One region of the Thiocystis violascens DSM 198 genome, then DNA from elsewhere that is predicted to be linked to it. Evidence: predicted binding sites of a transcription regulator. Region 1 holds the regulator's gene; the other holds the start of a gene.
The links. The regulator sigma-54, encoded in region 1, starts transcription at its own class of promoters, with help from an activator protein. The targets are predictions, from matches to a motif close to TGGCANGNTNCNTGCTT.
Positions count from the first base shown of each region.

Region 2: THIVI_RS05675 (ammonium transporter) is a predicted target of sigma-54. The motif match lies at 5,217-5,233, and genes of this name have one in related genera.

Region 1 is NC_018012.1:2,429,483-2,441,065, reverse strand. Features, by position in the region: gene THIVI_RS10815 (PTS sugar transporter subunit IIA) at 26-475, opposite strand; gene hpf (ribosome hibernation-promoting factor, HPF/YfiA family) at 762-1,085, opposite strand; gene THIVI_RS10805 (RNA polymerase factor sigma-54) at 1,116-2,600, opposite strand; gene lptB (LPS export ABC transporter ATP-binding protein) at 2,838-3,563, opposite strand; gene lptA (lipopolysaccharide transport periplasmic protein LptA) at 3,633-4,190, opposite strand; gene lptC (LPS export ABC transporter periplasmic protein LptC) at 4,187-4,825, opposite strand; gene kdsC (3-deoxy-manno-octulosonate-8-phosphatase KdsC) at 4,839-5,360, opposite strand; gene THIVI_RS10780 (KpsF/GutQ family sugar-phosphate isomerase) at 5,401-6,423, opposite strand; gene THIVI_RS10775 (YbhB/YbcL family Raf kinase inhibitor-like protein) at 6,537-7,016, opposite strand; gene fusA (elongation factor G) at 7,344-9,389, shown strand; partial or broken gene THIVI_RS10765 (IS1182 family transposase) at 9,481-10,842, shown strand; gene THIVI_RS10760 (IS5 family transposase) at 11,024-11,583, opposite strand, start outside.
Region 2 is NC_018012.1:1,253,110-1,264,692, reverse strand. Features, by position in the region: gene THIVI_RS05710 (hypothetical protein) at 1-458, shown strand, start outside; gene THIVI_RS05705 (trypsin-like peptidase domain-containing protein) at 463-1,395, shown strand; gene THIVI_RS05700 (energy-coupling factor ABC transporter ATP-binding protein) at 1,396-2,178, opposite strand; gene cbiQ (cobalt ECF transporter T component CbiQ) at 2,175-2,933, opposite strand; gene THIVI_RS05690 (hypothetical protein) at 2,930-3,598, opposite strand; gene cbiM (cobalt transporter CbiM) at 3,591-4,211, opposite strand; gene THIVI_RS05680 (DUF4198 domain-containing protein) at 4,224-5,009, opposite strand; gene THIVI_RS05675 (ammonium transporter) at 5,270-6,475, shown strand; gene THIVI_RS05670 (TusE/DsrC/DsvC family sulfur relay protein) at 6,551-6,853, opposite strand; gene THIVI_RS05665 (DUF3050 domain-containing protein) at 6,948-7,718, opposite strand; gene THIVI_RS05660 (energy transducer TonB) at 7,798-8,772, opposite strand; gene THIVI_RS05655 (biopolymer transporter ExbD) at 8,769-9,134, opposite strand; gene exbB (TonB-system energizer ExbB) at 9,140-9,565, opposite strand; gene THIVI_RS05645 (HAD-IIB family hydrolase) at 9,704-11,583, shown strand, end outside.

The DNA.
Region 1 (11,583 bases):
CGCTGGCGGCCGTTGCAAGGGCGGCTTAGCGCGAGTTCAACACTTGCAGGAGCAATGCCGGCGAATCCGCCGCGCGCAGTTTCGCCCGGATCGCCGGATCGTTGAACAGACTGGCCAGATGCGCCAGGAGGCGCAGATGTTCGTCGTTCGCGGCATCCGGCACCAGCAGCGCAAAGGCGAGATCCACCGGCTCGCCGTCGGTCGCGTCATAGTCCACGCCCCGGACCGTCTGCACGAAGGCTCCCAACACCTCCGTGACCTCCTTGATCCGGGCATGCGGCAAGGCGATGCCATGGCCAAGTCCGGTACTGCCAAGGCGCTCGCGTTCCAGCAGTCGCTCGAACACGGTCTCGGTGTGCAGGCGCGGATGACCGCTTGCCAGCAGTTCGGCCAGCGTTTCGAGCAGGCGTTTTTTGCTCGCGATCTCAAGAGCGCACCCGATTCGGGCTTCGCTGATCAGGTCTGGGCTCAACATGGCTCAACGTCCTAGGATTCGCGGACGCGCATGGCGGCCGCCAGGTCTTCGCGCGCATTCCGCGGGCAGTCTCGCGGGTTCGGCGCGATGGTCGCGCAATCGCTGTCTAGGGTCATGAATTCGGGTCTCCTGCGATCGACCTGTCGGCTGGATCTGAGCCTAATGGTGGTGATCGTCTCTCGTCGTCTCAATAAAAAACACCCCGAACGGTCAGTCAACGAGCCGCCCGAGGTGCCTGGTGCGTGCCTACGGAAGCAACGCGTTCGCCTTCAATGCTCGGCCGCGGCTATTCCTCCGCCTCGGCGATTTTCGCAACAGGACCGCGGTGGCTGCTTTTCTTTTCCTTGTGGCGCAGCACCTGGCGATCAAGCTTGTCGATCAGGGCATCGATCGCCGCGTACATATCTTCGTGGGTAGAGTCGGCAAACACATTACCCCCATTGACATTGAGTGTCGCCTCCGCCTTTTGGGCGAGTTTTTCAACGCTGAGGACGACGTGGGCGTTGATGACGTGGTCAAAATGTCGCCCCAGGCGCTCGAATTTGTTCTCGACATAATCCCTGAGTGCATCGGTAATGTCGATGTGGTGACCCGTCAGGTTGATCTGCATCGTGTGACTCCTTAAGGTTCAAACGGCCTGTCAATCCAGGCGTTTGCGCTCGTTCGAGGGTGGGAGACCCATTGCCTCGCGGTATTTGGCGACTGTCCGGCGCGCGACCTTGATCCCCTGACCCTCAAGCTCCTTGGCGATTTTCTCGTCGCTCAGTGGCTTCCTGGCGGACTCCGCCGCGATCAGTTTGCGAATCAGGGCGCGGATGGCCGTGGACGAACACTCGCCGCCAGAAGCGGTATTGACGTGAGAGGAAAAAAAATATTTGAACTCGAAAGTGCCTCGCGGGGTGTGCATGTATTTCTGCGTGGTGACCCTGGAGACGGTGGATTCGTGCAATTCGAGCGCCTCGGCAATGTCGCGCAGAATCATCGGCCGCATCCCCTCGTCGCCCTGCTCGAAAAAATCCTGCTGCATTTCCACGATCTTGGAACCCACGCGCAGGACGGTATCGTTGCGGCTCGCCAGACTCTTGATGAACCAGCGTGCCTCCTGCAGATGGCTCTTCAGGGTCGTACCGTCGGCGCTCTGATCGGAGCGGCGGATCAAGCGCGCATAGTCCGCGTTCACTCTCAGTTTAGGCGTCGATTCGGGATTCAGCTCGACCAGCCAGCGGCCCTCCAGCTTGCGCACGAAGAGGTCCGGGACAACGTACTCCGAAGGCGCCGCCTCGATCAAGGATCCAGGCCGCGGATTGAGTCGGCGAATGAGTTCGATGGCGCTGACGATCTCCGGCTCCGGCGCATTGAGCAGGCGCGCCAGCGCGGCGATGTCTTTTCTCGGCAGATGCTCGAACCCGTCGCGGCAGATGGCAATGGCCAGGTCGCGGCAAGGCGTCTCCGAGGGCATCTGGCGCAATTGAAGCAGCAGACATTCCCGCGGATCCCGCGCGCCCACCCCGGGCGGATCGAGCGATTGGACGCGATGGAGCAGGGTCTGCACCTCATCGGCACCGATCTCCGGGTGGTCGATCGTGGTCAGCAGATCCTCGATGTGGGTGCGCAGATACCCGTCCGCGTCGATGGCGTCGATGATCGCCTGGGCGATCATGAAATCGCGCTCGTTGAGACGGCTGAGGTTCAGTTGCCAGGCGAGATGATCGTGCAGCGTTTGCGGACGGCTTTGGTGGGCGAAAGGGTCGTAGTCCGCGCCGTCATCGCCGCCTTGAGCGGCGGTGGGCAGATAGCTGTCGTAGACATCCTCCCATTGCGTATCGACCGGAAGCTCGTCGGGCATCTCGCTGGACTCGGACGGAACCTCCCGATCGATCCGCAGATCCTCCTCGGCGCGCGTGCGCGCGACCTCCTCGATCGGCTGGATCCGGCTGTCGCTCGCCTCGCTGGCACTGAATCGCTCGGCATCGTCGCCCTCCTCCAGCATGAGATTGGTATCGAGCGCCTCCTGTATCTCTTTCTGAAGTTCGAGCGTGGACAATTGCAGAAGCTTGATCGCCTGCTGCAACTGGGGCGTCATGGTGAGGTGTTGGCCGAGGCGAAGCTGGATGGATTGCTTCATGGAGCGCGAGTGCGTCTTGAGATGATCCCGTTCGAGTGCGAAAGCGTTAAGCGCGTCTTCGGCGATTCTAGCCCATTTCAATCTCCCGCGTTCGCCGTGTCCGGGCAGGGGGAGTGATGATGATTTTATCTTACACCCTTCCCGATCATGGCGGGGGCGTTAAATCGCAAACTTCCCCCGAGCGGCCGGGAGACCGACGCGGGTTGCGCGCGCGGCATGGCCGATGGCGTTTCAGGGCTACATGGAAAAATCGGCGCCCAGATAGACATCCCGTGCCTGCTGGTTGGCGAGCAGATCGGCCGGCACCCCGGCGGCGATCACCGTCCCGGCGCTGATGATGTAGCTGCGGTCGCAAATGTCGAGCGTCTCGCGCACATTGTGGTCGGTGATGAGCACCCCGATCCGACGGTCGCGCAGATGGGAGACGATGGCCTTGATGTCGCCGACCGCGATGGGATCGACCCCGGCGAAGGGTTCGTCCAGCAACATGACGATCGGGTCCACGGCCAAGGCGCGAGCAATCTCCAGACGCCTGCGCTCCCCGCCCGAGAGACTGAGCGCGAGCGAATCGCTCACATGCGCGATCCCCAGCTCTTCGAGCAGTCGCTCGCACTGTCGCTCGCGCTCGGGACGCTTGAGATCCCGGCGCGTCTCCAGGATCGCCAGGATGTTCTCGCGCGCGGTGAGTTTGCGAAACACCGAGGGCTCCTGAGCCAGATAGCTCAGTCCGGCGCGCGCGCGCGCATGCATCGGCAGCCGCGTGATATCGCGATCGTTCAGCAGGATGCGGCCCTGATCCGCGGCGATCAGACCGACGATGAGATAGAAGCAGGTGGTCTTCCCGGCCCCGTTGGGTCCGAGCAGCCCCACCACCTCGCCTGGATTCACGGCGACGCTGACGTCCTGCAACACCTGGCGACCGCGGTAACTCTTTTTCAGTCGTTCGGCATGCAGCGCGGTCAACTGGATCTCCTCCTACGTGGCTCGAAACCGACATTCGGGACGTTCGCTCCCGCCGGATGCGGCGTGAGCTTAGCGCGATTGCGGGGTGATGGTGATCTTGACCCGTTCCGAGCCGCCGGCGCGAAACCGCGCCCGCGCGCGGTCGTAGATGATCCGTTCGCTGGCGAGTCGATCCGCGCCCTGGATCAGCAGACCCTCGCCGATCAGGATCAATTCGTCCTTGTCGGCATCGTATTCCATCCGCCTGGCGAACGCCTGGACCTCGCCCTGGCGGTTGTCGAGTTGCTGTCGATACTTGGCCGGCGCTCCCAACGCGACGAAAAATCTGGGTTGACGGTCTTCCCGATGGTAAACGGTCACATGGTCGGCGAGCAGCCGCATGCTGCCCTGATCAACCTGGACATTGCCGACATAGACGCTGATGCTGTCGGTCTCGCGCACCTCGACATCATCGGCCTCGATGAAGATGGGCTGTTGGGCGTCCTCCTGGAGCGCCCAAGCCGGCGTCCAGATGCTGGCGGCCAGGCAGACGGCCATGAACAGTGCGCGCCGGACGGGGCGCGGCATGCTTGCCTTGAGCCAGATCGCGGGTAAGGACCGCCGCCGACAGGGTGCGAGGATGCTCATGGCGGCGTCTCCCGGGTTAACTCGTCGTCTGGCGCGGACTCCGGCGCGAACCGGATGCGGGCGCGGCCATGGAAGGTGGTCCGCGTCGGCTCGGTATACCAGAGCCGCATGCCATTGGCGGTCAGCGAGTCGCCGTCGCTGAGGATGCGGACCGGAAGATCCGTTTCCGCAAGCGCCTGCTTGCGCCAGACATCGATCCGTTCGGTCTCCAGATGCACCGGACGGGTCTGGCCGTCCCCCTCCCGATCCAACTGGACATCTCCGATGAGCCGAACCTGATCGCCGCCGGTCAGCACAAGACCCTCCTGAGCGCGCGCCTTCCAAGGCGGACCGGCGGACTGAAACAGTTCCAGGTGCGGACGATCGAGTTCGGACCGATCCTCCCTGACGAAATGGCGCAGTTCATCGGCCAGCAGGCGCCGGCTTGGCCGACCGACCTCATCGGTATCCACCGCGGCGAAATTCAGGACGACATAATCCGGCAGGCGCGGACGCGCGTCCAGCACCGGTGCGGTATCGGGAGGCGACTGAAGCTGCCACCAGGCGATCAGGCCCGAGACGACGAAGCAGGCGCCCAGCAAGAGTTGCCGGCGCGACCAGGACGGCCGCGAAAACCGCGAGGCGTTCGGGCTCATGAAAAACGAATGCTCATTGGAAACGACTCATGGCTCGATCCAGAGCGCCCTGGGCATCCAGGATGAATTCGCAGACTTCGCGCGCCGCGCCCTGCCCGCCGCCGGCACGGGTGCGCCAGTGGGCATGCTGCTGGACCCGCGGATGGGCGTCGCCGACGGCGACCGCCAGACCGACCCGACGCATGATCGGCAGATCCACCACATCGTCGCCCACATAGGCAATCAGATCGTCCGTCAACGAAAGGCGCTGCTTAAGTTCCTCATAGGCCGGCAATTTATCCCGGTAGCCCTGGTACACATCGGAGATCCCGAGACTTTCCATGCGCATCCGCACAACCTTCGAGGTACGCCCGGTAATCACCGCCAGACGGATGCCGGCATCCAGGAGCAGGGTCATGCCGAGTCCGTCGCGGGAGTGAAACGCCTTGTATTCCTGACCGTCGTCGCCGAGGAAGAGACTGCCATCGGTCAGCACCCCGTCGACATCGAAGATCACCAGACGGATGCGGGCGGCGCGTTCTTGAATGTCCTGCATACAACGGTACCCTCTTGTAAGCTGACGAAAGGCGACGGGGTCAAACCACCCCAGCCCTGAGCAGATCGTGCATGTTCAAGGCTCCGATCGGGCGCCGGTTCGGGTCGAGCACCAGCAGTCCGTTGATCGACCTGGACTCCATGAGCTGGAGCGCCTCGGCCGCGAGCGCCTCGGCGGCGACGGTCGCGCACTGGCGCGTCATCACCTCGTCGATCGCTGTCCGGTGGACCGAGATCCCGCGATCGAGCGCGCGCCGGAGATCGCCATCGGTAAAGATCCCGGCCAGGGTGCCATCGGCATCGACCACCGCGGTCATCCCCAGCCCCTTGTGCGACATCTCATCCAGGGTTTCCAGCAGCGAGGTGCCGAGCGTCACGCTCGGCAGCCGTTCGCCCCGATGCATGATCTCGCCGACATGCAGCAACAGTCGACGTCCGAGACTGCCGGCCGGGTGCGAGCGAGCGAAGTCCTCGGCGGTGAATCCGCGACTTTCGAGCAACGCGATCGCCAGCGCGTCGCCCATCGCCAACGCGGCGGTCGTGCTCGACGTGGGCGCGAGCCCCAGCGGGCAGGCCTCGCTCGCCACGCCGATATCCAGGCTCGCGTCAGCCTCTCGGGCGAGGGTGGAGTCGCGGCGGCCGGTCATGGTGATCATCGGCACCCCCAGCCGCTTGAGAATCGGCAGGATGGTCAGGAATTCCTCGGTCTCGCCGGAATTGGAAATGGCGAGCACCACATCGCGCGGGGTAATCATCCCCAGGTCGCCGTGGCTCGCCTCGCCGGGATGGACGAAAAAGGCCGGGCTCCCCGTACTGGCCAGAGTCGCGGCGATCTTGCCGCCGATGTGCCCCGATTTGCCCATGCCGAGGACCACGATGCGACCCTCGCAGGCGAGCATGAAGCGGCAGGCAGTCACAAAGTCGGCGTCAATCCGTCCCGCTAGCGCGGCGACCGCGGCGGCCTCGGTCTCGATCACCGCGCGCCCGAGCGCCTGAATCTTCTCCGCCTCCCCTGGCGCGAGGCTGGCCTGTCGCGCGCCCAGTTGTCGTCGTTCTTTGGTCATGCCGAATATCGCTCGGATCTGGTTCAGGGGCGACGCAAAAATACACCAATGCACGTCATACTGTCGCGCCGTCGAGTGATCGCGGGCCTTGCCAGCGGGGAGTGCGATCGAATTCAAGCCTGTTTTTCGTAGGTTCCCACCAGCTCGGCATGGGCGAGAATGTGCTCGTCCATCGCCAGCAGAAGGTCGTCCTTGCCGGGATTGCCCAGCTCGGACGGCAGGCGGGCATCCAGCGCGTAGAGCCGATGGAAATAGCGATGCCGGCCGATGGGCGGACAGGGACCGCCGTAGCCGGTGCGCCCCCAACTGTTGATCCCCTCGCCAGTCCCCGCCGGCAAGGCAGCGGACGCCACGCCCTCCGGCAGCCCCGGAGAGGTCGCGGGCAGGTTATAGAGCACCCAATGGTCCCAAACCATGCGTGGGGCGGCGGGATCGGGAGCATCCGGGTCATCGACGATCAGGACCAGACTTTCGGTGCCGACCGGCAGGTTGTCCCAAGTCAACGGCGGCGAGACATCCTCACCCTCGCAGGTGAATCGACGCGGAATCGGATCGCCATCGACAAATGCATCGGAGTTGAGAACCAGTGCCATCTTTTACCCTCCAGGGATCTGCTAACGTTGCTCACGACATCGGGAAGAATCGGACATGGCGGCGAGACGCCGAAACCAGCGCATCATCCCGCAAGATCCTCCTCAATCGCTGTGCGTCCTTAGGCGGCCAATTGGCCGCCATTTTTTGTCCGCCTGTCGATGACCGCCGCGCATTGAACATTGATCCAACGCAGGCGCCGCGGCATTGCACCGACATACCGCCGGTGCGACATCTCGGTTACAGTATAATTTCGGTTCTTCGAACAATCAGCCGAAAGGGCGCGCCAGCGCCCTGCATTCCACTCAAGCGCCACGACAGGATCACCGATGTCTGACTACAATGCCGAGGACGTCCGCAATATCGCACTGGTCGGCCACGCCGGCTCCGGTAAGACCACGTTGGTAGAGGCACTGCTCGCCGCCACCGGCGTCATCCCCAGCCCTGGAAACGTCGCCAAGGGGACCACCGTCTGCGACTTCGACCCGCTGGAAAAAGAACTGCAACACTCGCTGGACGCGGCTATCACGAGCTTCAGTACCGGCGGCAAACACATCAATCTAATCGACACCCCCGGCTACCCGGATTTCCTCGGACGCAGCATCTCGGTTCTGCCCGCCGTGGAGACCGCCGCCCTGGTCATCAATGCTCAGTCCGGCATCGAGCCAATGAGCATCCGCATGATGAAGGCCGCGCAGAACCGCAAGCTGTGCCGTCTCATCGTCGTCAACCAGATCGACGCCCCGGATCTCGACCTTGCCGGCCTGACCGAGCAGATCCGCGAGACCTTCGGCGCCGAGTGTCTGCCGATCAATCTGCCGGCCGACGGCGGCAAACGGGTCGTCGACTGCTTCTTCCAGCCGACCGGCGAGGGCGCCGATTTCACCTCGGTGGAAGATGCCCACAGCCACATTATCGATCAGGTCGTGGAAGTCGACGAGGCGCTGATGGAGGTGTATCTGGAGCAGGGCCAGGATCTGGCACCCGAACAGCTCCATGATCCCTTCGAGACCGCGCTGCGCGAGTCTCACCTGATCCCGGTCTGTTTCGTGTCCGCGCAGACCGGCGCAGGCATCCCCGAATTGTTGGAGATTCTGGCGCGGCTGATGCCCAACCCATCCGAAGGCAACCCGCCACCCTTCCTGAAAGGCGAAGGTGCCACGCTGCTGCCAGTGACCGTCAAGCCCGATCCGTCGCTGCATGTCGTGGCGCATGTCTTCAAGATCATCAACGATCCCTTCCGGGGCAAGCTCGGCATCTTCCGCATCCATCAGGGCCGCATGACGACGGGCGCTCAGATCCTGATCGGCGACGCCCGCAAGCCGTTCAAGGTCAATCATCTCTACCGACTGCATGGCAGCGAATTGATCGAGGTGAGCGAAGGCGTCCCCGGCGACATCCTCGCCGTCTCGCGGGTCGACGACATTCATTTCGACGCCGTGCTGCACGACTCACACGAAGAAGACCACTTCCACCTCGCCAGCCTGGAATGCCCGCTGCCGCTGTTCGGACTCGCCATCAACACCGCCAAGCGCGGCGACGAGCAGAAGCTGACCGACGCGCTGCATAAGCTGGAGTCGGAAGATCCCTGTTTCCATCTCGAACACAACGCCGCCGCCAACGAGACCATCATCCGCGGTCTTGGCGAGTTGCACCTCAAGGTGCTGCTGCGCCGGCTGACCGAACAATTCCATGTCGAGGTGGAGACTCACCCGCCGAGCATCCCGTACCGCGAGACCATCATGGGCAAGGCGGAGGGGCATCACCGGCACAAGAAGCAGACCGGTGGCGCGGGCCAGTTCGGCGAGGTCTATCTGCGGGTCGAGCCCAACGAACGCGGCGCCGGCTTCGAATTCATCGACGCGGTGGTCGGCGGCGTCATCCCAGGCAACTTCATCCCCTCGATCGAAAAGGGCGTGCGTCAGGTTTTGGATGAAGGCGCCGTCGCCGGTTATCCGCTCCAGGATGTCAAGGTCACCGTCTATGACGGCAAATTTCATCCCGTGGATTCCAAGGACATCGCCTTTGCCACCGCCGGTCGCAAGGCGTTCGTCGACGCCGTGCTCAAGGCCCAACCGGTCATCCTGGAACCGATCGTCAAGATCCGCATCACCGCCCAGGACAGCGCCATGGGCGATCTGGCGGGGGATCTGTCGAGCCGGCGCGGCCGCATCAACGGCAGCGAGACCAAGAGTCGCGGCCGCATCCTGCTCGAAGGCGAGGCGCCGCTAGCGGAGCTGTCGGGCTATGACGCCCGACTCAAGGCCATGACCGGCGGCGAGGGCACCTACAGTATCGAACTCAGTCATTACGACCCGGTGCCCGCCAACATCCAGAAGCAGATGGCCGACGCCTATCAGCGGGCGGAAGACTGAGAGCTTGTGAACAAACCTCCCGACCCTGTGCGAGGCGGTGGGTGGGGAGTATAATGGCCCCATTGAATTGACAGTCGGTAATCGACGAGCGATGTCCAACGAGCGGCAACCAAGTCTGTTTGACGCTGCCCCCAGTCTTGCGGAACGGCCCCCGCCCGTCGCGACGACGGTGGCCGCGGGTGTGGCGCGGATCCTGATGCCGAATCGGACGCAACTGGAACGGCGCCCGTGCGACCTGGAGGCGCCGTTGCCCGCAGGGCATCGGGCGCGCCTGGTCTGGGCGTGGGTCGAGCGGGCGGACGTGAGCGGCATGTATGCGGTCATCCGTGCGTTCGAAGGCGGTAGCGGACGCCCCGGAGATCCTGTTCGCGCTGTGGCTGTATGCGACGCTGGAGGGGGTTGGCAGCGCGCGGGCGGTGGCGAGGCTGACCCAGGAGCACGACGCCTACCGGTGGATCTGCGGCGGGGTGCAGGTGAACGACCACACCCTGTCGGATTTTCGCACGGCGCATGGCGAGGTGCTCGACGCCTTGTTGACCGACAGCGTGGCGGCCTTGCTGGCGGTGGGGGCGGTGACGCTCAAGCGGGTGGCCCAAGATGGGATACGCATCCGCGCCAGTGCCGGGGCGGCCTCGTTCCGGCGTGGCGAGACGCTGGAGCGGTGTCTGGAGGCGGCGCAGGCACAGGTCGAGGCGCTCAAGCGTCAGTGCGAGGATGACCCCGGCGCTACGACCCGGCGACAACAGGCGGCCCGTGAACGCGCGGCCCGTGAGCGGCAAGAACGCATTGAGCAGGCGCTCACGCGTCTGCCGCAGATGGCCGAGATCAAAACCAAACAGGGCAAGAAGGCAGAGGCGGCGCGGGTTTCCACGACCGATGCCGAGGCGACGGTGATGACGATGGCTGACGGCGGTTATCGTCCCGCCGACAACGGCCAGTTCGTCAGCGACACGGCATCACACGTCGTTGTCGGCGTGGAAGCGGCCACGGCGGGAACGGACATGGCGCAACTGACCCCCATGATTGAGCAGGTCAACGAGCGCTATGGGCAGGCCCCTGACGAGTGGCTGGTCGACGGTGGCTACCCGGCCCACGAGCAACTCGAACAAGCCGCCGCGTCGACCGTTGTGTATGCCCCGCGCCGAAAGACGCGCAGACCGATCCGCACGTCGCCAAAGCGGGCGCCAGCGAACCCGTCGCCGCGTGGCGCGAACGCATGGGCACCGACGCGGCGAAGGACCTCTACAAAGAACGGGCATCCACGCCCGAGTGCGTCAACGCCCAGGCGCGCGAGCGCGGCCTCACCCGTGTGCGGGTCCGCGGCACCCCCAAAGCGCGCTGTGTGCTGCTACTGCATGCCCTGGCTCATAACCTGATGCGCACCTTCGCCCTGGCGCCCGATCTGCTCGGGTACGGGAGCGGTGCGTCTGCGGAACCGGCTATGGCCACATAACAGATTGATATAACGTGAAGCGCCGTGTGGGGCCGCCAATCGGCCCGTGACGGACCACCGTTTCGCGACGCCCAGGCGGATAATCGTGTACGAGACCATCTCGTCAGGACTGGGGCGTTTGCATCGCCGCGATGCCGCGAAAATCGAATTGTTCACAACCTCTGAGAGGGTGTAGACAAAATCAAACCGTTGTGGTCAACCGCCGCAGCAGGATGCGCGCCTCCGCCAGCCAAACCCAGGTTTCGGAGACCGCTGGCAGACGGTCATGATGCATGATCAATCGACGGGCACGCTCATTCCACGCATGGGTGCGCTCGACAACCCAGCGCTTCGGCAGCGGAACGAAGCCGTCGGCGTTGGCGATCACCACTCGGTCAGGCGCCCCGTCCACGTGCCAGGAGCCAACGCTTTTGTTGGCTGGATGGCGCACGACTTCCACGCGGATCGCGTGGGTCTGCTCGGTGGTTTGGGCAAATTGACCGGCGTAGGCGCTATCGACAAACAGCGTGTTGATCTGGGGGTACTTGGCGGCCGCGTCAGCGACGGCGCCCGAGGCGGCATCGCGGTCCTGAAGATTGGCCGCGACCACGCTCACCGCCAACACGAACCCCAAGGTATCGACCACCAGGCTGCGCTTGCGCCCCTTGACCTGCTTGCCCGCATCAAAGCCGCTCGGTCCACCCTGCGGCGAGCCGCGGGTCGATTGCGCATCCAGCACCGCCGCCGTCGGCGCGATCTCAC
Region 2 (11,583 bases), 1.2 Mb from region 1:
TCCTGCTGTGGGGTGTCTTGGGTCTGCTGCTGGCGGGAGTGGTTGCGGTTGCGGTCCAGAAAGTCTGGCCGATCCTGTATCCACCGCTGCTTCAGGTCACGGAACCCGACCCCGACTGCGATCTGCGCGCCGGTCCCTGCACGGCGCGTTTCCCGGATGGCCGCGCGGTCAGCTTTGCGATCACCCCCCCTGCCATCCCCATCGCGACGCCACTGCGACTGGTTGTCGAGGCCAGCGGTTTCGCGACGACCGCCGTCGAGGTGGATTTTGTCGGCGTCGACATGAACATGGGCTTCAATCGCGTGACGCTTCGGGAGGTGCGGTCGGGACGTTACGAAGGGCAGGGCATGCTGCCGGTGTGCGCGCGCGCGCGCATGATCTGGGAGGCCAGGGTGCTACTCCATACCCCGGAAGGCATTCTGGCCGCGCCCTTTCGCTTCGCGACCGAGAGACACTGACACCTTGAAATCGACCGGCATTCGAGCGCTGATCACGTTGGCGTGCCTGGCGCTGTCCGCCATCCCGCTGCCGGCCACGGCCCTGCTGGGTGGAGAGGTCGACGCGCGGGAAGATTTCAGCGCCGTGGTCGCCTTGACCCTGGGTGAAACCCCGCATTGTTCGGCGACCAAGATCGCTCCGGATGCCTTCCTGACCGCCGCGCACTGTGTCGCGGACATGCGCGCAGGAACCTTGGACGCCGCGTTTCAGCCGGGGCGACGGATCTTCGTCAGCAACCGGACGGAGCCAATGACACGCGAGGATTTCATCGGTTTGACGCTCCGGAAAACGCAGATACATCCCCGTTACCGGGAGGCGTTGCAACGCTTTTTCGCCTACCGGGAAGAGAAAGTTCGTGACTATCGCGCGCGCTACACGGGCGAGGAACTGGCGCGCCGCATCCGCCTCATCGAGGCCAGTCACCATTTCACGTCCCGTTTTCCGGATGTCGCCATCCTGTTCGTGCGCGAACCCACGGCGTCGATTCCGCTCGCCAGGGTCGATTGCGCGCCGCTGCTTCCGGGCGACGCGGTGCAACTCGTCGGCTATGGGTACGAGAGCCTGAAAAACATCGCGCTGGCCCGCCAGAAGCACCCCTTCGGTCGGCGCCACTGGGGCACCACCGAGGTCATCCGTGTCGATCCGGTCAACTTCTACACCTATGGCGGTCTGATGCGCGCGGGCGAGCCGTCCTTGAGTCCAGGCGATTCCGGGGGGCCGGTGTTGCGCTCGGGTCGGGTCGTCGGCGTGAACGGCACCGTCTACGGCTTGAGCCGTCTCGATGCCGCGCGCTCCAACATGTCCGTCAACCTGAACGGATTGGGCGCGGCGGACGATGGCGATCGGCAGGAGGGGTGTCGTGCCTTTTTCAAGATGGCGCAACCGCGTTCGGATTGATCATGGCCCATCCGGGACATGATGGTCCGCGTGGGCTGGCACGGACGAATCATGTTCGTGCTCGGCGCTGACGCCGGGCGCGTGCAGATGGAGATGGGCGTGTCGATGGCTGTGTCCGTGGCTGTGTAGGATGGCGTCCGTCAGGCGTCCATCGGCCAGTCGGACGGCGCGGGTCGCCAGCCGTTCCAGGAAACGCCGGTCGTGAGAGACGATGATCATGGCCTGATCCAATCCGGACAGATGTTCGACGAGACGCTGTTCGGTGGCCTCGTCGAGACCGTTGGTCGGCTCGTCGAGCAGCAGCGCCTCGGGGTTCATTGCAAGCACGGTGGCCAGCGCCACCAGTCGTTTTTCGCCGGCGGACAGACGATGGGTGACGCGCTCGGCAAATCCGGCCAGCCCGAGCGCCTCCAGCGTTCGCAGGGCATCGTCACGCGCGACCGAGTGCGGGCGGCCCAGATTCAGCGGTCCGAAGGCGACATCCTCAAGCACGGTCGGGCAGAACAACTGATCGTCCGAATCCTGGAACAGCAATCCGACCCGCGCCCGCACCGGGCGGAAATCGGCCTCGCTCCGGCGTGCCTCGCCAAACGCCAGCACCTGCCCGGCGCTCGGGCGCCGTAGACCGACCAGCAGATGCAGCAAGGTCGTCTTGCCGGCGCCATTCGGCCCGACCAGCGCGACCCGATCGCCCGCGTTCAGCGTGAAATCCACGCCGCTCAGTACGGCGCGCTCGGGATACTCAAAGGTGGCCTGGCGCAGTTCGAGCAGTGGCGCCGTCATGCCAGCCAGTCCAGGGTCGTCAGGCCGCCGAGCAGCAGCGCGAGTCCAAGCGCCAGCGCGGTATCGGCAGGCTCCCAATGGGTCGAATCCAGCAGATAGAGTCGGCCCTGAAATCCGCGGCAGCGCATCGCCGCCAGCAGGCGTTGCGAGCGCGCCAGACTGCGCACCAACAGCATGCCCATCAACCAGCCATAGCTGTTCCAGGTGTGCCGATCGCTGCGCGGAACGAAGGCGCGCGCCCGCATGGCCTGGCGCAGACGGATGAATTCCTGATGCAGCAGATGGATCTGGCGGATCGTCATCAAGAGAAGATGGACCAGCTTTTCGGGCACGCCCAGCCGCGCCAGCGCATGACCGAAGACGACCGGTTCCAGGCTGCCGACCAGGGCGAGCAGCACCAGCACCACGGCGTTGGCCCGCAGCAGGATCGTGACGGCGAGCGCCAGGCCCTCCTGACTGGCGGCGAGAGGGCCGAACGCGATCCATGGACTGCCGGGCACCGTGAAGGGCAGGGTGATCAGCAGGACGAGCATGAATCCTTCCAGTGCCAGCAGTCGCCACAAGAGATCGGGTGCGCGCATCCCGGTGCTGGCCGCCAGCGCGGCAGCGAACAGAAAGGCGGCCAGAAGCGCGGGCGGATGCTGAAGACTGATGGCGACCAGCGCGAACGACAGGGCGGCGACGATGCGCAGACGGGGATCGCGGACGGCGATCCAGCCTGACCCGCGAGGGATGAGCAAGGCCGTCTGGCTCATGATTGGGTGTCGGGCCGACGGCTGCGCCACCAGAGCGCAAGCCCGGTCAGGCCGAGGATGTAGCCGATCCCGCCCAGGATGTCGCGCAACCGAACCTCATCCCGCGCGGCGATGAGTTGTTCGCGCAGCGGACGCATCTGACGGGCGACGGCCTGGTCGATGGCGGCGATGAGCGCCGGGTCGATGTCGTGTGTCTCGCCGGAAACCGGCGCGGCGACGGGATTGGGGAGACGGGCGCGCTCGGTTTCCGCGGGCTCGGAGGTCGAGGTCTCGTGGGTCTGGAGTTGGGGTGATTCGGCGCCCGCCAGCGGAAACCCGCCCGCCAGTTCGTCCGCCCGTATCCGCCATTGCGCGCGATGACCGTCGCCGCTCTCGGCGACGATGAGATAGTCGGTCAGCGTCCGCGCCCGATAGCGGAACTGGCCGTCCTCCGTCGGCGTCAGTTGGGCGAGCACCTGTCCAGCGGTATCCTGGATCTGGATGCGCGCCCCCGCCGCCTTCGCGCCGCCGGCGAAATAGGTCGTGCCCTCGATGCGGTCGCCCTCGGCGAAGGCAAACACCTGGAGTTTGTGGGCAGCGACCGGCAGGCTGGTCAACGCGAGCATGAGCGGCAGAATCAGGCGGCGGGGGAATGGGTGCCTGGCGCGCGAACCGGGATCAGGCATGGGAGACCTCGGAAGACCGCAGCAGTTCCGGGGCAACCCGCGCGAGAAAGGCCACGACCGTTCCCGTGATGACCGCCTCGACCAGCGCCAGCGGCAGGTAGGTCACCACCAGTACACCCGCCGCAGGCAGAAACGCCTTGCCGCTCAGTCCCAGGCTCAGCGCGACCAGTACGCCGGTCATCAGTACTCCGAGTCCGCCGGCCGCCGCGCCGATCCAGAACAGACGATCCGGCGCGACCCGCCGCATCCAGGGGGCCAGCAAAAGCGCGCAGAACAGCGCGGGCAGGGCCATGTTCATGGTATTGACGCCAAGCACCAGAATACCGCCATAGCCGAAAAAAGCGGCCTGGAGCACTAGGGCCACGAACAGCGCCGGCAGCGCGGTCCAGCCGAGCAGCAGACCCATCAGCCCATTGAGCAGCAGATGCACGCTACTGGGGCCAATCGGGACGCTGATGAGCGAGGAGACGAAAAAGGCCGCCGACAGCACGGCCGTCTGAGGCAGGCGATCATAATCGAGTCGGCGCAACGCGACCGCCAGCAGGCCCACGGACACCAGTCCGCCGACGATCAGCACCGGCGCCGAGAGCACGCCATCGGGAATGTGAGCCATCAGCCGGCTGCCCTAGTTCATATCCCGCGCGCGCACCCAGATCAAGGCGCCGGCCTCGACCGGAACCTCCTTGCCCTCCGGGTTCTTCATCGGTGTTTCGCCTTCCAGCAAGGCCGCGAAGCCCCACCAGCCGGCGCGCGGCATGGCGTAGTGAAAGACCCCATTGCTGTCCGCTTTCACGACCTGAGTGATGAAAGCGTCCGCAGGCGGCGTGACCGAGCCGTCGTTGCGCCATTCCACCTCGATCTCGGCGAACGGGACTGGCTGGCCAGACTGCTTGACGATGCCGCTGAACAGGTTGCCGGTCCAAAGCCCATAGGGGCGCGTGAGCGGCACGATCTCGACCGGCAGTCCGACCTCGGCATCCCAGCCTTCCCCGGCCCCGAAGGCGTCGACGACGACTTTGGTGTAGTGGACGATCATGACCCCTTCGGCCGGCTCCCAATAGGGCGCGGGTTCGACGAAGAAGACATGGTCGCCGGGTTGTTTGACGCGATACTCGGCTGCGTAAGCCTGTTTGCCCTCGACCTCGCGGGCGGTCAGGCTTGCCAGCAAATCCTCCTGTCCGGCGGGACCGAGGACGCCGAACCGCGCCGGCTTGCCCATGTCCATCGCCGGGCCGCGTTCCATCGGATGGGTGAACTGGAGTTGGAGCACAACCGGATTGCCGCTCTTGATCGTGACGATCTCGACGGCGGGGATGAGTTCCTGGAAATGGGCTGGCGCGCTCGCGGAGATGGCGAGGGCAGTCGCCCCGGTCAGGGTGACGAGCAGGCGTGTCAAGATCGGTCGAGTCATGGCGGATCGTCGATCACCGGCAGGAAGTGTGATCGAATTTTCATTTGTAACACCATCGATGTCAACTCGTCCCGAAAGGCGTGCATGCGAAGTCATCCAATGCAATCTGGCGCTTTTGAGGTGCGTTTTTTCCGGTTCCGCACTGAATTCGATCATCCGGATTTCTGTGTTGCCCATATTTCTCGCGGGGATCGACTGTCTTGCTGTTGGCCTGATCCATGCTTAAAGCCTCGTTCAAAATCCTAAAAACGAGATGACAGATGGAATCATTGCAGGCAGGTACCGACGTTCTCTTTATCCTGATCGGCGCCGTGATGGTGTTGGCCATGCACGCGGGGTTTGCGTTCCTGGAGCTTGGCACGGTCCGGGCCAAGAATCAGGTGAACGCCCTGTCGAAAATCATGAGCGACTTCGCGATCTCCACCATCGCCTATTTCTTCATCGGCTACAGTTTGGCCTATGGGGTCGACTTCTTTACTGGCGCCGAGGCGCTTCAGGAAAAAAACGGCTACGCACTGGTCAAGTTCTTCTTTCTGCTCACGTTCGCTGCGGCGATCCCGGCCATCGTCTCGGGCGGCATCGCCGAGCGCGCGCGTTTTTATCCGCAGTTATTCGCCTCCTTCCTAATCGTCGGTCTGCTCTATCCCTTTTTCGAGGGCATGGTCTGGAACGGCAACCTGGGGATGCAGACCTTCATCGAGGCCACCTTCGGCGCGCCCTTTCATGACTTCGCCGGCTCCGTGGTGGTGCATGCGGTCGGCGGCTGGATCGCGCTCGCGGCCGTGTTGCTGCTCGGTTCGCGTACTGGGCGTTATCGTCACGATGGCGGCATGACCGCCCATCCGCCATCCTCGATTCCCTTCCTGTCGCTGGGCGCCTGGACCCTGACGGTCGGCTGGTTCGGGTTCAATGTCATGTCGGCGCAGACGGTGGAGGCGGTGAGCGGTCTGGTCGCGGTCAACTCATTGATGGCGATGGTCGGCGGCATCCTGGCGGCCTTGGTCGTGGGCAGGAACGACCCTGGATTTCTGCATAACGGACCGCTGGCCGGTCTGGTCGCGGTGTGCGCCGGCTCCGATCTCATGCACCCATTGGGTGCGTTGGTGACGGGTGGGGTCGCTGGCGCGCTCTTTGTTTATGCCTTCACCCTGACCCAGAACAAATGGAAGATCGACGACGTGCTCGGAGTCTGGCCGCTGCACGGACTCTGCGGGCTTTGGGGTGGGATCGCCGCCGGGATCTTCGGGCTTCAGGCGCTGGGCGGGGTAGGGGGCGTGACTCTGACCGCGCAGTTGGCGGGAACCCTGATCGGCGTGCTGGTGGCCTTTGCCGGAGGTTTCGCGATCTATGGTCTGATCAAGCTGGCGGTCGGGGTACGTTTGACCGAGGAGCAGGAATATCTCGGCGCGGATCTCAGCATCCACAAAATCACGGCGCAGCCCGACTACAATCGCGGCGAGGTGTGACAGCAGGCGGAGACTCGCACCATACCCGGCACGAGGGCGGGAGACGCCCTCGCTATCCAATCTGAGTGTCGTCTGTCAGACGCAACCAGTCGGTTTCGGCAGACCGCCCCATTTGCAGATGAGCTTCATCGGCCCCTTCTTGAAGATGTCGTAGAGATCCTTGGTCGAGACCTTCTGTTTTTTCGCGAAGATTCGGATGGGCGGCACCACGCCATCCTCCTCGAACATGGCGCGGGCCTCGCGGATGAAGGACATGACCTGTTCGGTCATCTCGAAATCGTCGGTCCGGGCCAGTTCGACGGCGATCTCCTCGCTCCAGTCGTCGCGGTTGAGCAGAAATCCTTCGTTGTCGAGCGGAACGCTGACGGTGGCGGTCATGATGGAGTCCTCGTTGTCTGGATAATTGATAATTTTGGTTGGTTTATGCAACGTGGAGACGAGGAATCGCGAATCAACCCGCGCCGGGCGCGATTCAACCCGCCCGAATCGCCTCCAACACGCCGTCCCAGAAGCGGATCCGCGCGCAGAGCGCCTCCTGCGCGGCCGTTTCGGCCTCCGCGATGCGCTCGGGATCGTCGCCGCAGAGGGTTTCGAGCAGCTTGAACGACAGCGGGCCGTGAAAATCCTCGTCCAGATGGATGTGCCGGTTCAGGTAATAGTGGAAGGCGGGCGCCTGAGTCTCGCTGATTTGCATGTGTTGGAGGAATTTGCGGAACATCGCCGGAATCAGATTTTCGCGGCCGAGCGCCAGGGCGGCAGCGACCTCATGCGGCTTATCCTCGCGGATGAAGCAGAAGGTCGTCTCTGAGAAATAGCGCGCGGGGAGGGGCACGGTCGGCGAGTAGAGCGCCTGGTCGACGCCCTGTTCCTCGACCAGCTTGAGGAAACGCCAGGGCATCTCGCCGTCGGCGCCGATCTCGGTCATGGCCTGACAGTAGGACTCGAAATGGCTGGCATAGCCGACTTGACCGCCGTCGAGCGGAAGAGTGTCGGATTCCTCCTCCAGCACCAGTTGGTTGATGAAGTAGCGCAGGCTGGGGTCGCCTTGCGGGATCCAGGGCACCTGGACCGGGGCGATGGACCGTTGCAGATACTTGATCAGCGACATGAAGTCCCAGACCGAAAAGACATGGTGGTGCATGAAGATTTGCAGATCCTCGACGCGCTGGATGGCGCCGTAGATCGCATGTCCGTCGAGTTGCTCGCGCAGGGGTTGCAGATGGTCCAGGTTCAGTGATGCCATGGTTCTCGTCCTCGTGATTCAGTCTTTCAGCGAATGCTGAACCAATGATATACCCAACGATGGTTCAAGGGATTGCGGGTTATTTCAGGTCGAAACGGATCGGTACCCGCAGCGGCCAGGATGAACGGCCAAGCGAGGTTGGGATCGGCTTGAAACGCCCGAGTCGGCGCAGTGCGTCCAGTGCGGCACGGTCGAGTGCCGACTGTCCGGAGCCTTTGGCAAGACGGATCTGGTCGATGCGGCCATCCGGCCGGATCACGAAGGCGACCGTCGCGATACCGGTCTGCTGACGGCGCCGGGCCTCCATCGGATAGTTCTGATGGCGCTTGATGGCCTGTTGCAGGGCGCTCAGATACTCCTGTTCCGACCGATCCCTGACCGCCGAGGCGCTTTCACCCCCCGATCCGGACGGCTGTGTCGCCTTTCTCGTGCCGGATGCCGCTCCGGCGTCGGGGCGCGGGTTGCGCGATGTGCCTGATGGCGCGGCGGCGGTCGTCGGTGCCGTTTTTTGGGCCGTTGCCGAGGGTTTCACGGTCGGTTTAGACTTGGTCTTAGGCTTCGATTTGGCGACTGACGCGGGCTTTGGCTTGGGTTTGACCGATGTCTGGGGGGGTGACGGAGCCTTCGTCTTCGGTTCGAGTCTGGCGGTTTTCGCGGCTATCCGCCCGTCTGGCGCGGGCGGTTGGACGGGGAGCGGAGGGATTGCAGGCTCGGGCGCGCTCCTGACCTCCGGTCCCACAACCGATAGCGGGCGGTCATCCTGGTTGATTGCCGGCTCCGGCTCCGGCTCCGGCTCGCGGGGCTGTTCCTGAAGGGGGGCCGGAGTGGGCGCCGCAAGCGCCGTTTCCGGCACGGGCATCGCCATCGGGCCAGTCGACTCGCTCGCTTCGCCAGCGCCAAACAGCGCGAGATCGAGACTCACGACACGCTCCGCCGACGCGGTCGACGCCGGCGCATCGACCCGCAGCAGGGCGGCGGCGATGGCCGCATGCATGAAAGCCGAGAACAGCAGCCCGAGCCAGACGCAGCGCAGACAGCCCCTAACATCCTTCATGATTTGCGTGTGAGGATGGTCAGTCGATCGAGTTGGCGGGCCTTGAGCTGATCGACCACGGCAACGAAGCGGTCGAAACGGGTTGCGGCGTCGACCCGTAGCACGATCGGGGTGGCGCGGTCCAGGGCCGCGAGTCGGGCGCCCAACGCCTCGATCGGGAGTGGTTCGGTATCGAGAAAGAGTTCGCCCTCCGCATCGATGGCGATCTCGACGGCGGCGGGGATGTCCGACCCGGTCTGGCTCGCCGACTCCGGCAGGCGGATCTCCAGTCGCCCCTCGCCGATGAAGGTCGCCGTGGTCAGGACGATCGCGAGCAGCACCAGCATGATGTCGATGAAAGGGATCACATTGATCTGATCCATGCGCTTCATCCGCGCCGTTCCTTGCGCCAGCGGGCCTTGAGCACGTCCGTGCGCCGCAACAGCGCGTTATAGAAGACCAGCGAGGGGATGGCCACCACCAGACCGAGCGCGGTGGCCTTGAGCGCCAGGGCCAGTCCCAGCATCATGGTGCCAGTCTCGATGGCGCCCGCCTGCCCGATGTCATGGAAGGCGAGCAGGATTCCGAGGACCGTTCCGAGCAGGCCCACATAGGGTGCATTGGCGCCGATGGTGGCGATCGCGGTCAGATGGCGGGTCAGCACCAGGTCGAGATCTTCGGCATCCTCGAAGGCGCTCAGATCCACCCGCGCGAAGTAGAGATAGCGTTCGATCACAAACGCCACCATCATGAAGCTCATGAATCCCAGCAGACCCATGACGCCCAGATCCAGATTGGCCTTCAAAAACTCCACGCTCGGAACTCCTCGTCTGACCTCGGTGCCTAGCATTGTATCGGGATGCGTGGGCATTGTCGGGGGCTTTGGGTTGCTGACTCCACGCGAGGACGCACAACCGACTCGCCCACCTGCGAAACACCAGAGGTCGATTCCATGTACATCCTTCTGCTCAGTCTTCACGGCCTGATTCGTGGCCATGATTTAGAACTCGGACGCGACGCGGACACCGGCGGACAGACCAAATATGTCGTCGATCTCGCCCGTGCGCTCGGCGAACGCGCCGATGTGACGCAGGTCGATCTGGTCACCCGTCGCGTCGTCGACGCGGCCGTCAGCGCGGATTATGGCGTGCCGCTCGAACCCCTGAGCGAAAAATCCCGCATCGTCCGCATCGAGGCCGGCCCCGAGGGCTATATCGTCAAGGAGCAGCTTTGGGACCATCTCGACGGCTTGATGGATAATCTGGCCGCCTGGCTTCAGGAACAGGGACACTGGCCGGATGTCATTCACAGTCATTACGCCGATGCCGGATACGTGGGCGCGAAACTGGCCAGTCTCATCGGCGTGCCGCTGGTGCATACCGGCCATTCGCTGGGGCGCGACAAACGCCAGCGTTTGCTGGCGGCCGGACTCGATGGCGAACAGATCGACGCGCGTTACCACATGCTGCGCCGCATCGACGCCGAGGAAACCGTGCTGGCCAGCGCGGACCTGGTGATCACCAGCACCCATAACGAGATCGAGGGGCAATACGCGCTCTATGACTATTATCAGCCCGAGCGGATGGTCGTCATCCCGCCCGGCACCGATCTGAAGCAGTTTCATCCGCCCGCGCCCAAGGATCCGCCGATCGCCTTTGGCGCGCGGGTCAAGCGCTTTCTCGACGCCCCCGACAAACCCTTGATCCTGGCGCTGTCGCGCGCCGATCATCGGAAAAACATCGTGACGCTGATCGAGGCGTATGGCGAATCGCCCGAACTCCAGGCGCTGGCGAACCTCTTGATCGTCGCCGGCAACCGCGACGATATTCGCGAGTTGGACGAAGGTGCCCGCGAGGTGCTGACCGAGATTCTGCTCACGGTCGATGCTTATGACCTCTATGGCAAGGTCGCCGCGCCGAAACATCACAGTGCCGACGAGGTGCCCGAGATCTATCGTTTGGTGGCCCGTTCCAAGGGCGTCTTCATCAACCCCGCGCTGACCGAACCCTTCGGTCTGACGCTGCTGGAGGCCGCCGCCACCGGTCTGCCGCTGGTCGCCACTGAAAACGGCGGGCCGGTGGACATCGTCGGCAACTGCAAGAATGGTTTGCTAGTCGATCCGCTGGACCGCGCGGCCATCGCCGCCGCTCTGCTCGACATCCTGAGCGATCCCGAACGTTGGCAAACCTTCTCGCGCAATGGCCTGGCGGGGGTACGCGAACGTTACTCCTGGCAGGCCCATGCGGAGCTTTACCGCCAGCGCATCGCCCCGCTCGCCAAGCGTGCCGTGCCCATTCCCGATACGCCGCCGGCGCGCCGGCGTCTCATTTATCGCGATCGCGCGCTCTTCACCGATCTGGATCAGAGTCTGCTGGGCAATGCCGAGGGCGTCGAGCGCTTCGTCACCATGATGCGCGACAATAAGCGTTGCGCGAATTTCGGCATCGTGACCGGGCGGCGTCTCGATTCGCTGTTGACCGAACTCAAGAAACATCGTATCCCGGTGCCGGATATCCTCATCACAAGTCTCGGCACCGACATTCATTACACCGGGCATCTGATCCCGGACGACTACTGGAAGGATCATGTCGACCATCTCTGGAAGCCCCAGGCGGTGCGCCGCGCCCTTGAGCGGATCTCGGGGCTGACGCCGCAGCGCAAGGTCGAGCAGAGCCGTTTCAAGATTTCCTATCACTATGATCCCACGGTCGCGCCCACGGTGGAGGAACTGGCGACTCTGTTGCGCACCCAGGAGCAAAGCGTCAATGTCGTGCATTCCTTCGGGCAATTCCTCGACATCGTCCCGATCCGCGCCAGCAAGGGTCAGGCACT